Regions from separate parts of the Faecalibacterium faecis genome, predicted to be linked through region 1. Evidence: riboswitches for the same ligand, from Rfam matches in the RefSeq annotation. Region 1 holds a riboswitch; the other holds the start of a gene.
What was found. A riboswitch is a leader RNA that binds a small molecule or an ion and turns the genes downstream of it on or off. The one in region 1 is predicted to bind thiamine pyrophosphate.
Positions count from the first base shown of each region.

Region 2: it holds a riboswitch for thiamine pyrophosphate, as region 1 does, so the genes downstream of both, thiD (bifunctional hydroxymethylpyrimidine kinase/phosphomethylpyrimidine kinase) here and thiW (energy coupling factor transporter S component ThiW) in region 1, are expected to answer to the same signal.

Region 1 is NZ_JBBMEP010000004.1:18,069-25,855, forward strand. It holds gene cbiB (adenosylcobinamide-phosphate synthase CbiB) at 1-321, shown strand, start outside; gene WMO17_RS02795 (pyridoxal phosphate-dependent aminotransferase) at 318-1,385, shown strand; gene WMO17_RS02800 (cobyric acid synthase) at 1,382-2,878, shown strand; gene WMO17_RS02805 (precorrin-8X methylmutase) at 2,875-3,549, shown strand; gene WMO17_RS02810 (hypothetical protein) at 3,712-3,948, opposite strand; TPP riboswitch at 4,114-4,221, shown strand; gene thiW (energy coupling factor transporter S component ThiW) at 4,513-5,028, shown strand; gene thiM (hydroxyethylthiazole kinase) at 5,044-5,865, shown strand; gene thiE (thiamine phosphate synthase) at 5,852-6,487, shown strand; gene thiC (phosphomethylpyrimidine synthase ThiC) at 6,690-7,787, shown strand, end outside.
Region 2 is NZ_JBBMEP010000009.1:83,968-91,754, forward strand. It holds gene WMO17_RS06355 (glutamine synthetase III family protein) at 1-1,112, opposite strand, end outside; gene WMO17_RS06360 (class I SAM-dependent rRNA methyltransferase) at 1,691-2,917, opposite strand; gene WMO17_RS06365 (CYTH domain-containing protein) at 3,114-3,602, shown strand; gene WMO17_RS06370 (rhomboid family intramembrane serine protease) at 3,599-4,231, shown strand; gene WMO17_RS06375 (thiaminase II/PqqC family protein) at 4,823-5,500, opposite strand; gene thiD (bifunctional hydroxymethylpyrimidine kinase/phosphomethylpyrimidine kinase) at 5,493-6,293, opposite strand; TPP riboswitch at 6,350-6,457, opposite strand; gene WMO17_RS06385 (LOG family protein) at 6,553-7,089, shown strand; gene WMO17_RS06390 (NAD(P)-dependent oxidoreductase) at 7,130-7,787, opposite strand, start outside.

The sequences.
Region 1 (7,787 bases):
CGCCTTGCCGCCCTTTTGTGGGTGGCCGCTGCGGCCTTTACCGGCAACGATGCCAAGGGCGCATGGCGCATCTGGCGGCGGGACCGGCACAACCACGCCAGCCCCAACAGCGCCCAGACCGAAAGCGCCTGCGCCGGTGCACTGGGCGTGCAGCTGGCCGGCCCGGCTTACTATTTTGGCGAATATTACCCCAAGCCCACCATCGGTGATGCCCTGCGCCCCATTGAACCGCAGGACATCCTGCGCGCCAACCGCATGATGTATGTGGCAAGCGGCTTTGCGCTGGCATGGGGTGCAGCAATACGGGGGTTCCTTGCATGAAACAATTGACCCATGGCGGCGACTGGGCGGGCTACCGCGCCGAGTTTGGCCGCGACCCGCTGGATTTTTCGGCTAATGTCAGCCCGCTGGGCCTGCCGGAAGGGGTGGCAAAGGCCATTACGGCAGTGCTTGCCACGGCCGACCGCTACCCCGACCCGCTGTGCCGGGCCCTGCGTGAAAAGCTGGCTGTGGCTGAGGGTGTGCCCGCCGAATGGCTGCTGTGCGGCAACGGCGCGGCAGACCTCATCTTCCGGCTGGCGCTGGCTGCAAAGCCCCGCACTGCACTGGTAACGGCCCCCACTTTTGCCGAGTATGCCACCGCCCTTGAAACGGAAGGCTGCACGGTGGAACGGCATTTTTTGCGGGAAGAAAACGATTTTGCGGTGACGAAAGATCTCCTGAACGCGGTGCACCCGGGTACAAATATGGTGTTCCTCTGTCAGCCCAACAACCCCACCGGTCAGCTGGCAGAGCCTGCCCTTGTGGAAGCGCTGCTACGCAGATGCGAAGCCGTGGGTGCGGTGCTGGCCGTGGACGAATGCTTTCTGGATTTTCTGCCGGAGGGCGAAGGCCTTTCGGCAAAGCATCTGCTGAAAAACAGCAAAAAACTGATTATTTTAAAAGCCTTCACCAAGCTTTACGGCATGGCAGGCGTGCGTCTGGGCTATTGCCTGTGCTCTGATACAGAGCTGCTTGCCCGGATGCGGGCAGCGGGCCAGCCGTGGGCGGTTTCCAGTCTGGCACAGGCGGCGGGCATCGCTGCGCTGGACGAGACGGAATATGTGGCGAAGGTGCGTGCATTGATCGAAGCACAGCGGCCTGTGCTGGCAGACGGCCTGCGGGCGCTGGGCCTGCGGGTGATCGAGGGCCGGGCTAACTATCTGCTGTTCCGCGCGCCGGAAGCGCTGGGCGAAGCGCTGCGCCGCAAGGGTGCGGTACTGCGCAGCTGCGGCAATTATCCGGGCCTTGATGCCAGCTGGTACCGCACCGCTGTGCGCACAGAAAACGAGAACCGGCAGCTGCTTGCGCTGCTGGCCGAGACCCTGCCGGAGGTGGCGCAATGAGCAAGGCAAAATGCATTATGGTGCAGGGCACCATGAGCGGTGCGGGCAAAAGCCTGCTGTGCGCGGCGCTGTGCCGCATCTTTGCGCAGGATGGCTACCGCGTGGCCCCTTTCAAAAGCCAGAACATGGCCCTGAACAGCTTTGTCACTCGCAACGGTGCAGAGATGGGCCGTGCGCAGGTGGTGCAGGCACAGGCTGCAGGCGTGGAGCCGGATGTGCGCATGAACCCCATCCTGCTCAAGCCCAGCAGCGATGTGGGCAGTCAGGTGATCGTGAACGGCAAGGCCCGGGGCCAGATGTCTGCTGCCGCCTACTTTAAAATGAAGCGCAGCCTTATCCCGGACATTCTGGAAGCCTACAACAGCCTTGCCGCCGAGAACGACATCATCGTGATCGAAGGCGCGGGCAGCCCGGCAGAGATCAACCTGAAAGCCGACGATATCGTGAACATGGGCCTTGCAAAGCTGGTGGATGCGCCGGTGCTTCTGGCGGGCGATATCGACCGGGGCGGCGTATTCGCCCAGCTGTACGGCACTGTGGAGCTGCTGGAAGCCGACGAGCGTGCCCGCATCAGGGGCCTGATCATCAACAAGTTCCGGGGCGATGTGGAGATCCTGCGGCCCGGCCTTGCCATGCTGGAAGAAAAAACACACCTGCCCGTGCTGGGCGTAGTGCCGTACCTGCGGGTGGAGATCGAGGACGAGGATTCTCTCTCCGACCGGCTGGATACAAAAGCTGCGGTCAAGCCGCTGGATATCGCCATCCTGCGCCTGCCGCATGTGTCCAACTTCACCGACTTTATCCCGCTGGAACAGCACCCGCTGCTGGGCGTGCGGTATGTGCAGCGCACCCGCCAGCTGGGTGCACCGGATCTCGTCATCCTGCCCGGCACCAAGAACACCATGGACGACCTGCGCTGGCTGTGGGAAAGCGGACTGGAAGCGGCGGTGCTCAGGCTTTCGGCAGCCGGTACGCCGGTGCTGGGCGTGTGCGGCGGCTACCAGATGCTGGGCGAACAGCTCTGCGACCCGGCAGGGGAGGAGAGCGGTACCCCCTGCACCCTGCGGGGCCTTGGCCTGCTGCCCACCACGACGGTGTTCGGCACCGAAAAGCACCTGACCCAGACCGCAGCCTGTGTGACCACAGAACCCTTTGCAGGCGCAAAGCTGACGGGCTACGAGATCCACGCAGGCCGCACCGAGGTGTGGGGCAGTGCGTTCTGCATCCTTGCAGACGGCACGCCGGAGGGCTGTGTGCAGGACAGTGTATTCGGTACCTACCTGCACGGCCTGTTCGACACCGGCGAACTGACCGAAAAACTGACCGCATTTTTGTGCAAACGGAAGGGCATCGATCCGGCCGGGGCCGAGCTTATCCCCATGGAGCAGTACCGTCAGCAGCAGCTTGATCTGCTTGCCGATGGTGTGCGTGCGGCACTGGATATGCCCGCCATCTATGCCGCTATGGGAATGCAAAAAGGAGACAACACATGACACCGCAGCATCATCTGCCCGCCGACATTGAACGGACGAGCATCTCCATTATCACAAGGGAATTGGACGAGCTGGGCCTGACCCCGCCGCCGGAGACGGCTGCGGTGGTCAAGCGGGTCATCCACACCACCGCGGATTTCGACTATGCCAAAAATCTGCGCTTTACACCCGGCGCGGTGGAAGCCGCAGTCAAGGCCCTGCACGCGGGTGCTTTCATCGTTACCGACACCAATATGGCGCTGGCGGGCATCACAAAGCCGGGCCTGAAAAAACTGAACGGTGAAGCCATCTGCTACATGGCAGACCCCGCTGTGGCCGAAGCCGCAAAGCAGGCGGGCACCACCCGTGCCGTTGCCGCCATGCACCGCGCTGCCCGGGAGCACCCGGGGGCCATTCTGGCCATTGGCAATGCGCCCACGGCCCTTTTGACCATTGCGGAGGAAATGGAAGCCGGTCTGCGGCCTGCGCTGGTCATTGGCGTGCCGGTGGGGTTTGTGAATGTGGTGGAAAGCAAGGAAGTACTGTTTGCCGCCTGCGAGCGATACGGCGTGCCTGCCATCGCCGCCATGGGCCGCAAGGGCGGCAGCAATGTGGCTGCAGCCATCTGCAACGCCCTCATTTACTCTGCCACCGAAATGCTGGACCCCTCTGCCAGAGGGTGGAACGGATAAGGCGGAAACGGCATAACATCAAAAACCCGGAACCCTTTTTGAGCCGTTTTGGCCGAGAAAAGGTTCCGGGTTTTGTTCATGATTTTTTCAGAGAGCTATTTTGCAACAGCCCCATTTTCACGGAAAAGGTCCGAACCGAGCACGGCATCCACACTGCCGGCATCAGGCTGCGGGGAATGTCTTGTTCCACACTTCGATCACCTTGAACTTCGGGGTCCAGCCTTCGGGTTCAAAGCGGTCGCCCTTGGCAGCCATGGTGCCCTGCTCGGTGCACCACTGTGCGGCCTTGGCCATATCAGGGTCGGTCACATCCGCAAAGGCGGGTGCGCACACGCTCAGCACCATGCACAGCGCCACGAGGGCCGAAAGCAGCCTTTGGGTCAGGGTCGTCTGCTTCATACGGAATTCCTCCTTTTTGCTTACGGGGGGGGTATGCGTCCACCTTGAAAATACCATATTTCACCTTCTTTTGCAATAAAACCTGCGTGAAAAACGTTTTGCACCGTTGTGCGCGCCTTTGCCCCCTCTTGCAATTTGTGCGCAAAGGGTGTAAAATACAGTCACAATCAAATACAGGGGAGCTTGTAAAGCAGGCTGAGAGGAAGTGCCCAAACTTCGACCCTTTTACCTGATGCGGATAATGCCGCCGTAGGAAGTCAGAATGGATGATTTTTTGCAGGAGGCACCGCGGAAGGTGTCTCCTGTTTTTTTGTTGTGTACCTATTACCATTAAGGAGGATGCCTTGTACTTTTCTGCGGAAGTGCCGCAGCGGGCTGAGGGGGAGCGCCCTGAGCTTTGTGACCGTCAGCGATGGGAAGCCGTGTTCCGGCGTGAGAGGAGACCAGCAAGTCTCGACCGCTTCTTATAGTTCCTGCGCCGGGTCTGGCACCGGGTGCGGGCTGTTTGCGGAGGCGCTGTATGGTTTTTGCTGCTTCCGCAGGTTTGGAAAGGAGCCTTGCCTTATGAAAAAACTCTCTGTGAAAAAGCTGGCGCTGGCCGGCATGCTGTGCGCTCTGTGCGTGGTGGGCAGCGTATTCAGCTTCCCCATGTTCGGCAGCAAATGTGCACCCATCCAGCACATGGTCAATGTGACCTGCGCGGTGCTGCTTGGCCCGTGGTGGGGCGTGGGCGTGGCCTTTGTGGCCTCGCTGCTGCGCAATCTGCTGGGTCTGGGCAGCCTGATGGCCTTCCCCGGCAGCATGTTCGGCGCACTGCTGTGCGGCCTTGTGTACCATAAGACCAAAAACATCCTTGCCACCATGGTGGGCGAGGTGTTCGGCACCAGCATTCTGGGCGGCCTGTGCGCTTACCCGGTGGCCATCTTCCTCATGGGCAAGAGCGCCGGCGACATCGCGTTCTATGCCTACATCGTGCCGTTCCTCATCTCCACTGCAGTGGGTTCCATCATTGCGGGCGTGCTGGTGTACAGCCTGCAGCGCTCCGGCGCACTGCGCTCCATGCAGAACAGTCTTTCCTGACGGAGGGGCACCCGAATGTTCAAAACAGAATTCGAGAACCTGCGCCGCACCTGCCCGCTCATCCATAACATTACCAACTACGTCACCGTGAACGACTGCGCCAACATGGTGCTGGCCTGCGGTGCTTCGCCCATCATGGCCGACGATGCCGCCGAGGTGGAGGATATCACCACCATCTGCGGCGGTCTGAACATCAACATCGGCACCCTGAACAGCCGCACCATCACCAGCATGCTACTGGCGGGCAAAAAGGCAAACCAGCTGGGCCATCCTGTGGTGCTGGACCCGGTGGGTGCGGGTGCATCCCGCCTGCGCACCGACACGGCTTTCCGCCTGCTCAGGGACGTAAAGTTCACCGTGATCCGCGGCAACATCTCGGAGATCAAAACGCTGGCCTCCGGCGCGGGAACCACCAAGGGCGTGGATGCCGATGTGGCCGATAAAGTTACTGAGGCCAATCTGGATTCTGCCGTGGCCTTTGCCAAGGCCTTTGCAGCCCAGACGGGTGCCGTTATTGCCATTACCGGTGCCATCGACATCGTGGCGGATGCCGAAAAAGCCTACTGCATCCGCAACGGCAATGCTATGATGAGCAGCATCACCGGTACGGGCTGCCAGCTTTCGGCCCTGACGGCGGCGTTCGTCACCGCAAACCCCGGCCATCCGCTGGAAGCCGCTGCAGCTGCAGTGTGCGCCATGGGCCTTGCGGGCGAGACCGCCCACAAGCGCCTGACCCCGCTGGACGGCAACTCCACCTACCGCAATTATATCATCGATGCCATTTACAATATGACCCCGGATCAGCTGGAAGAAGGAGCAAACTATGAAGTGCGATAAGCAGAACATGCTTCTGTATGCCGTCACCGACCGCGCATGGGTGGGCAAACAGACCCTCTATGAACAGGTGGAGAGCGCCCTGAAGGGCGGTGTCACCTGTGTGCAGCTGCGTGAAAAAGAGCTGGACGACGAAGCTTTTCTGAAAGAGGCTGTGGAGATCCATGCTCTGTGCCAGCGCTACGGCGTGCCGTTCTTTGTGAACGACAATGTGGACATTGCCATCCGCTGCCACGCCGAGGGCGTGCATGTGGGGCAGGAGGATATGGCCGCAGCGCAGGTGCGCGCCCGTGTGGGCGAGGGTATGATGATCGGCGTTTCCGTCCACAGTGTGGAGGAAGCACGGGAAGCCGTCAAGCACGGCGCAGACTGCCTTGGCGTGGGCGCAGCCTTTGCCACCCACACCAAGACCGATGTGGATGTTCTGCCCCACGAGACCCTGAAGGCCATCTGTGATGCCGTGGACATCCCGGTGGTGGCCATTGGCGGCATCCACAAGGAGAACATCCTGCAGCTCAAGGGCACCGGTGTGGATGGCGTGGCCCTTGTGAGCGCCATCTTTGCAGCAGACGACATCGAGACCGAGTGCAAAGAGTTGAAAGCCCTGTCGGAGCAGATCATCTGACCGATCCCGCGGCAAACCGGGGACACCACCTTGGGCCGCGTTATAAAATTCATGGAGAAAACCAACATGAAAAGCGCATTTTGCGCAGGTGCCGGCATCCAGAACGTTCTGTTTTTTCTGAATGACGGCTGCCTTTCCCTACCCTTGTATGACCAGCACCCTGCTGTTCAGAGATAAACTGTCATTTGGAGGAACAGAGCGTATGCAGACTTATACCACTCAGATGGATGCTGCCCGCAAGGGCATCATCACGCCGCAGATGGAGATCGTGGCTAAAAAAGAGTATCGCACCACCGAGGAGATCCGCCAGTGGGTGGCCGAGGGCAAGGTAGCCATCCCCGCCAACAAGCACCACGAGTGTTTGAACCCCGAGGGTGTCGGCTCCATGCTGCGCACCAAGATCAACGTGAACCTTGGTGTCTCCCGCGACTGCAAGGACTACAACGTGGAGATGCAGAAGGTGATGAGCGCCGTCAACATGGGTGCCGAAGCCATTATGGATCTGTCCAGCCACGGCAACACCCAGCCCTTCCGCCAGAAGCTGACCCACGAGTGCCCGGTGATGATCGGCACCGTGCCGGTGTACGATTCGGTCATCCACTACCAGCGCGATCTGGCTGAGCTGACCGCACAGGACTTCATCGATGTGGTGCGCCTGCATGCAGAGGATGGTGTGGACTTTGTCACCCTGCACTGCGGCATCACCCGCAAGACCATCGAGCAGATCCGCAAGCACAAGCGCAAGATGAACATTGTCAGCCGCGGTGGCTCTCTGGTGTTTGCATGGATGAGCATGACCGGCAACGAGAACCCCTTCTACGAGCACTTTGACGAGATCTGCGAGATCTGCGCCGAGCACGATGTGACCATCTCGCTGGGCGATGCCTGCCGTCCCGGCTGTCTGGCTGACGCCACCGATGTGTGCCAGATCGAGGAGCTGGTGCGTCTGGGCGAGTTGACCAAGCGCGCATGGGCACACAACGTGCAGGTGATGGTGGAAGGCCCCGGCCATGTGCCCCTGAATCAGGTGGCTGCCAACATGGAGGTGCAGAAGAGCATCTGCATGGGCGCACCCTTCTATGTGCTGGGACCCCTCGTCACCGATATCGCCCCCGGTTACGACCACATCACCGCTGCCATCGGCGGCGCTGTGGCTGCAGCCAGCGGTGCAGCTTTCCTGTGCTATGTGACCCCCGCCGAGCATCTGGCTCTGCCCAATGTGGACGATGTGAAGCAGGGCATCGTGGCCTCCAAGATCGCTGCCCACGCCGCCGATATCGCCAAGGGCATCCCCCACGCC
Region 2 (7,787 bases), on a different contig from region 1:
CCGGGAGTGGCAACGGAGGTGCGCAGCAGATCGGCGTACTCGTCAACAGCCTTGATGACAGCAGCCAGGAACACCAGGAACTGCAGGTTCTCCATGGGGGTGTCGCCCGGGTCGAGCAGGTTCTCGTGGGTGGTGGACATGGACCAGTTGTTATGCTTGCCGCTGCCGTTCACGCCCTCAAAAGGCTTCTCATGCTGCAGGCAGACCAGACCGTACTTGGGAGCGATCTTCTTCATCATCTCCATCGTCAGCAGGTTGTGGTCGATGGCAACGTTGGTGGTGTCGAAGATGGGAGCCAGCTCATGCTGGCAGGGAGCAACTTCGTTGTGCTTGGTCTTGGCGGGAATGCCCAGCTTCCACAGCTCTTCGTCCAACTCCTTCATAAACTCGGAGACCTCGGGACGAATGACACCGAAGTAGTGCTCTTCCAGCTCCTGACCCTTGGCAGAGGGGGCACCGAACAGGGTGCGGCCGGTGAGGATCAGATCCTGACGGGCCTCGTAATCTTCCTTCTTAATGAGGAAGTACTCCTGCTCGGGGCCGACGGTGGTGGAGACGTAATCCACATCCTTGCCGAACAGCTTCAGGATACGGACCGCCTGATTGGACAGTGCGTTCATGGAACGCAGCAGGGGGGTCTTCTTATCCAGAGCCTCGCCGGTGTAGCTGACGAATGCGGTGGGGATGCACAGCACGTCATCCTTCACGAATGCGTAGCTGGTGGGGTCCCATGCAGTGTAGCCGCGGGCCTCGCAGGTGGCGCGCAGACCGCCGGAGGGGAAGGAAGATGCATCGGGCTCGCCGCGCACCAGCTCCTTGCCGGAGAACTCCATGATGGCGGTGCCGTCGCCCACAGGGGAAACAAAGCCATCGTGCTTCTCACTGGTGATGCCGGTCAGCGGCTGGAACCAGTGGGTGTAGTGGGTGGCACCCAGCTCCATGGCCCAGCGCTTCATCACGCTGGCCACAACGTTTGCCACCTCAATGTCCAGCGGAGCACCCTTGTGCAGGGTGTTCTTCAGGCTCTTATAAGTTGCGCTCGGCAGGCGCTCCTTCATCACATGTTCGTTAAAGACCTTGCTGCCGTAGATTTCCATAACATTCGCTGCCATAAATCCTACTCCTTACTTGATCTTATTTTTCTTACCCTTTCGTCTGCATTCTGGTCTGCCGCAATGCCGCACCCAGAAGTACGAAAGCATCTTAACAAAAACGGCGCTGCGAGTCAGGAGGTGACCCACAGCGCCGTTGCTGTCTATGGTTTGATTATAGCCTCTGCCGGGCAAAAAGGCAATTGACAAATCTGACGATTCTGTACAAACGCTCTTTGCGAATTTTGGCACAACTGAGCTTGGTATGACTTTTGAACCTTTAAACCGGAACAGAACGATTTGAAATTGCCTCCGCTTGCGCTCTGGCAATATCAGCGGAAATAATATTTTTAAATTTGCAGTTCCGGCAGGCCTGCGGGCCAGCCGGAACTGTTTTTTCACGGGAGGAGTCGTTACGGACAATTGCATTTGCAAAATCTGGGCTTATCCGTTGCGTGACAGCCGCAGATGCTACTACTCGCTACGACCCCTTTTGTGAAAATGCGTTTGGAGCGGCCCGCAGGCCGCGACAAACGCCAATATAAAAATAATATTTCCTTTAAATATGCCCAGAGCGAAGCGGAGGGCATTCTAAATGGTCAGATCACCTGGAACAAAAAGAACTTCAGATAATTCGTCTCCGGCACACCCCACAGGATCGGATGATCCGGTGCCTGCTGTTTCACCTCGATCTGCCGCAGCTGGCGGTGAGCATCCTTTGCAGCGGCGCGCAGCATCTTGATGAACAGCTCCTCGGTGGCAAAGTGGGAGCAGCTGGCAGTTGCCAGATAGCCGCCGCGAGGCAGCAGCTTCATGGCACGGTAGTTGATCTCCTTGTAACCGCGCATGGCGTTCTCCACAGTGCGGCGCGCCTTGGTAAAGGCCGGCGGGTCCAGAATGATAAAATCGTAGGGGTGTCCCTCTCTTTCCAAGCGGGGCAGCAGTTCAAAGGTGTCCTCGCACAAAAAGTCCATATTGGTCAGACCGTTGCGCTGGGCATTGCGCTGCGCCATGGCAATGGCCTCGGCGCTGATGTCGGCGGCGGTCACACGGGCAGCGCCGCCCGCAGCGGCGTTCAGTGCAAAGCTGCCGGTGTGGGTAAAGCAGTCCAGCACGGTGTGACCTGCAGCAAGGCGTGCCACCGCCCGGCGGTTGTACTTCTGATCAAGGAAGAAGCCGGTCTTCTGGCCGTTCTCGAAATCCACATGATAGTAAACTCCGTTCTCGCAGATCTCGGTCTGGGTGCTTGCCGGATGAGTCTCACCGGGCAGCTCAAACCAGCCTTTGTTCTGCTCAAGACCTTCCTTGGCACGCAGAGCCTCATCGTTGCGCTCGTAGATGCCGTCGATGGTCTGGCCGTCGGCGCGCAGGACTTCTGCCAGAATGGGGAAGAGGACGGGCTTGAGCTTTTCCATGCCCACGCTCAGGGTCTGCGTGACGAGGATGTTGCTGAACCGGTCCACGGTCAGGCCGGGGAACTGGTCGGCTTCGCCAAAAATGACGCGGCAGGCGGAAAGGTCGGCGGGCTCCAGCACGGTTTTGCGGTAGTTCCATGCATATTCCACCCGGCGGCGCCAGAACGCAGCATCAAAGGTGTCGTTGGCATTACGGGAGATCAGCCGCACGCGGATCTTGCTCTTGAGCGAGACAAAGCCGGTGCCAAGGTAGGAACCCTTGGTGCTGACCACATCGGCCAGCGTGCCGTTTTCCGGCTCATTTTCCGGGGAATGGAGGATGTCGTTCTCATACACCCAGGGGTGCCCGCCCACCAGCAGGCCCTCGGCGTGTTTGTTGACGGTATACACAGGGTAAGCGCGTTCTTTCATATGGTTCTCCTTATCATGGACGAACTCCCTTCGTCCCGCGTTCGCTCGACACGCTTACCGTGCGGGTAGGCTCCCTCACTGAGGGAGCTGGCTGCGAAGCAGACTGAAGGAGTAAAAATCTACCCTTTATAATAGCACAAAATCATGTTATTATAAATAAGAAATGCCAAAAAACCGCATGAAAGAGGGATGCATTATGGAGATCGAACGCAAATGGATGGTGAAGGGCTGGCCGGAGGGGCTGCCCCTCAGGGAGGAATTTGCCATGCGGCAGGGCTATATCAGCGTGCGGCCCACTGTGCGCATCCGGGAAGAAGCCCTCACCGGCGGCAGAACGGACTACATCCTCTGCTTCAAATCCGGGGGCGGCCTTGCCCGTGAGGAGATCGAGCGCAGCATCGACAAAGAACTGTTTGATGATCTGGAATACAAGATTATCGCTAAACCTCTCATCCCGAAGCTGCGCCGCAGCTACACCCTGCCGGACGGTTCTGTGCTGGAAGTGAACCATGTGGACGAAGGCCAGCCCACCGAGTTCTGGTACGCCGAGGTGGAGTACCCCACGGTGGAAGCAGCCCTTGCATGGCAGCCGGAAAGCTGCGGCCTTGGCGATTACCTCAAGGATGAAGTGACGAACCAGCCCGGCCAGAGCATGGGCGAATACTGGGTGGAGACAAGAGGATGAAAAAAGTAAAACTCAAACTGGAACTGCAGTACAACTCCCCGGTGATCCTCACATTTTTCCTGCTGTCACTTCTGGTGCTGTTCCTCGACCAGTGGACGGACGGGTGGACGACGATGCATCTGTTCTGTGTCTACCGCTCCTCGCTGAAGGACCCGCTGTTCTACATCCGGCTGTTCGGCCATGTGCTGGGCCATGCCAGCTGGGACCACTTTCTGAATAACATGCTGCTGCTGCTCGTTGTTGGCCCGCCAATGGAAGAAAAGTACGGCAGCAAGCCGCTTTTGTGCGGCATGGTGTTCACCGCTCTGGTCACCGGCGTGCTGCAATGCGTGCTGTTCCCACGTTCGGGGCTGCTGGGCGCGTCCGGCATCGTGTTCATGCTTATCATGCTTTCGTCGCTGGCGGGCTTCTCCGGCGGCATCCCGGTCACCATGCTGCTGGTTGCAGCGCTGTACTTTGGTCAGCAGGTGTACGATATCATTTTTGTGCACGACAATGTAGCAAACTTCATGCACATTGTGGGCGGCTTATGCGGCACTGCCTTTGGCTACTACAGTGCGCTGCACAGCCGCCGCAGGCCGGCAAAAGCGGTGAAGTTTTCCAGCACGAACAGCCGCCGGAAGCGCTGAACCCACTGTGGACATAGGCTGATTTTGAAAAATTTGCAAACAGGTATTGACAAACGAAAAATCCGTGGTTTAATATAGCCAAATTCAATACACTAAACCGTTGAAGCGGAGATAACGGCGAACCATGCCTGTACAGAGAGCCTGCGCAGCTGAGAAGCAGACCGGAAACAGTTCGTCAAGGAAAGTGTGACTTTGCGTTATATTTTCCCGAAATGGACCGCTGAGGGTGCAGGGAACTGCGGAGAACTTTCGCCGCACAGTATTCTGCAACGTAGGGCATACGTCAGTTGCCGGGGATGTGTTGGCATCCCGCCAAGTGCATGGGGTCATGTCCATGAAGTCATGGTGGCACCGCGGATAAAAGGCCAAATTTTATTCGTCCTTGACAGAAGAGAGTTCTTCTGTTAGGGGCGTTTTTCTTTTCCACTCCCTCGGCAGAAGAGCCGGGGAAGTTTTTGTTTTAGGGCTCCCTTGTTTCCGGCACTAAGGCTCATGCCTGCGGCTGCGGCCACGAAACCCTGAACAAAACAAATGCACCCGGTTGCTGCGGTTCTGCCCACAGGCCGGGTGCATTTTATATTTTAGGAAAAATTACAGGTCACTGCGCGGGGAAGCTGCCATGGCCCAGAAGTTCAGCTCGTGCGCCGAACAGGCATGGAAAATCTCGCGGCAGCGGGCAAGGCGCTCGTCGCTCAGGCCTTCGCAGACTTTTTCTGCAAACGCGGCCCAGTCGCGGCAGGCCGCCTCATAGCCCTTGTCAGCATAGTCCACCACCAGTGCACCATAAAGGGTATCCTGCACGGAAGGTTTTTCTTCCAGCAGTTTCTGGAAGATCCAGCCATAGCTCAGCATACAGGGCAGGCAGGCCATCATGCACTCGGCTGCGCCCTCGCCGTTTTTGGCGGCTTCGATCATAGAGTCCACATAGGCACGGTTCTCCGGCCGCAGCGGCAGGCTCTGGATGCCTTCATCGGTCAGTCCAAAGTGCTTGAGATAGTGCAGGCGGGCTGCATCCTCGCTCTCATTCACGAAGGAAAGCAGGGAATAGTAGGTGCGGATGGTCTGCATATCCTTTGCCTTGGTCATGCCCCAGGCAAACACCTTGGCATATTCCCGCAGGTAAAGACTGTCCTCCACGATGTAGCCCTTGAAGCAGGCTTCATCCAGTGTGCCATCCGCAAGGTGGGTCAGAAATTCTGAGTGCAGACATTTCTCCCACACAGGCAGACTTTCCTGCACCAGCTGCTGCACAAAGGTCTGCTCACTCACCCACAAACTCTCCCTTCAGTGCAAACATGTGGTTCATGGGGCCGGAGCCATGGCCCAGATCCAGCATGGCAGAAAGACAGCCGGAAATGTAGGCCTTTGCGCGCTCCACAGATGCATCCAGATCATAGCCCTTTGCCAGATTGGACGCAATGGCGCTGGATAGGGTGCAGCCGGTGCCGTGGGTATTGGGGTTTGCAATGCGCTTGCCGCGGAACCATTTGCCGCAGCCGTCCCGCCACAGAAGGTCGTCGGCATCGTTGATCTGGTGGCCACCCTTGCACAGCACGGCACAGTGGTATTTCTCGCTGATCAGCTTTGCAGCGGCCTCCATTCCGGCCGCATCGGTGATCTTCATGCCGGAAAGGATCTCAGTCTCCGGAATGTTGGGGGTGACCACCTCTGCCATGGGCAGCAGCTTTTCGGTCAGTGCCTGCACGGCATCGTCCCGCAGCAGCTTGGAGCCGGAGGTGGCAACCATCACCGGGTCCACCACGATATGCTTTGCGCCGTAGGTGTGCAGCTTTTCGGCGATCACACTGATCAGCTCTGCCGAGGATACCATGCCGATCTTGACGGCATCCGGGTAGATGTCGGTAAAAATGGCGTCGATCTCCTGTGCCAGAAATTCGGGCGTGGCTTCAAAAATGCCGGTCACACCTGTGGTGTTCTGGGCAGTCAGTGCGGTAATGGCGCTCATGGCGTACACGCCGTTTGCAGTCATGGTTTTGATATCGGCCTGGATGCCAGCACCGCCGCTGGAATCGCTGCCGGCAATCGTCAATGCAGTTTTCATGGTTACAACTTCCTTTGCAAAAAATGCGGAAATGCCCGCAAGGAGGCATCTCCGCACTTTGAAGCAGCAGTATCTCCCTACGTTGGCATTGTCCAAATCAGGTCACAGGTCTGGGCAAACAGCCCACTCTCAGCCTGCTTTTGCAGGCTCCCTTTTTCTGCGTTCAAGAATACCACAGTGCCGCTGCATTTGCAAGGGGATGGCCCTTTTCAATCGGCCCGCTGCGTGGTAAAATGGAAAAAACAAAGGGGGAAATACCATGAACATCACGGTCTATCTTGGAGCAAATGCGGGCAATGATCCTGCGCTGGCGGAAGCTGTCCGGGAACTGGGCAGCTGGATCGGTGCAAACGGGCACCGCCTTGTGTACGGCGGCTCCCGCAGCGGCCTGATGGGTCAGCTTGCCCAGAGCGCGCTGGACGCAGGCGGCACGGTGACCGGTGTGGAACCGCAGTTCTTTGTGCAGCAGGAGCTGCAGCACGATGGCCTGACCGAGCTGATCGTCACCAAGGACATGACCGAGCGCAAGACGAAGATGATCGAGCTGGGCGATGCCTTCATCGCATTCCCCGGCGGTACCGGCACGCTGGAAGAGATCGCAGAGGTAATGTCCAAGGTCTCGCTGGGCCAGTTGGACGCGCCCTGCATCCTGTATGATCTGAACGGCTACTACGACAGCCTGAAAGCACTGCTTGCCAAAATGATCGAGAAAGGCCTTTCCACGCCGCAGCGCCAGCAGGGCATCCGATTTGCGGCGAATCTGGAAGAGATCACAACAATTTTGAATAAAGCCTAAAAGGAAACGCTTCCCGGCCGGGAAGCGTTTCCTTTTTATATCATTCTCCCAGTGCAGTGCGGATATTTGCCAGCACCTTCTGGCTCAGCAGCACAAAAGCCTGCTTGGTGCGTCCGGCAGAAACATTCGCGCAATGCACATTCTCACGGGCAAAGAAGCCTTCACCCACCGGGCCGGCAGCGGCACGGGTGTCACAGAAGAAGTGGGTGCCCGGCAGAGCAAGCCACTGTTCCAGAGCAGCAGAGTCAAAGCCCGGGCCGATGGAGGTGTTGAACAGTACCTTGCCTGCGCCCAGCTGTGCAAATTCGTCCTTGCCCAGCAGAAGGACATTTTTGTTCAGGCAGGTGAACACCACCTCGCTCTCGGTCAGCAGCTGTGCCAGCGGCTTATAGGCCATGCCCACAGCTTCGGCATCCGGCTTGCGGGTGCGGCTGTAATAGGCAATGTCGGCGCCCATGAACTGCAGCGCGTCGGCGATCATTTTGCCGGACACACCCAGCCCGATGATGCCTGCCTTCAGCCCGGTGATCTCCACCGGCTCGTCCCGCAGCATGGGCATCCCAAAACCGTGCAGGATGCCGGTGAGCTCATGCAGGACGTACTCCACAACGCCGCGGTCGCCGTAGTCCCGGATGCCCAGCACTTTGATGCCGCGGGTGCGGGCGTAGGCGATATCCACATTAGCGCTTTCCTCAGAA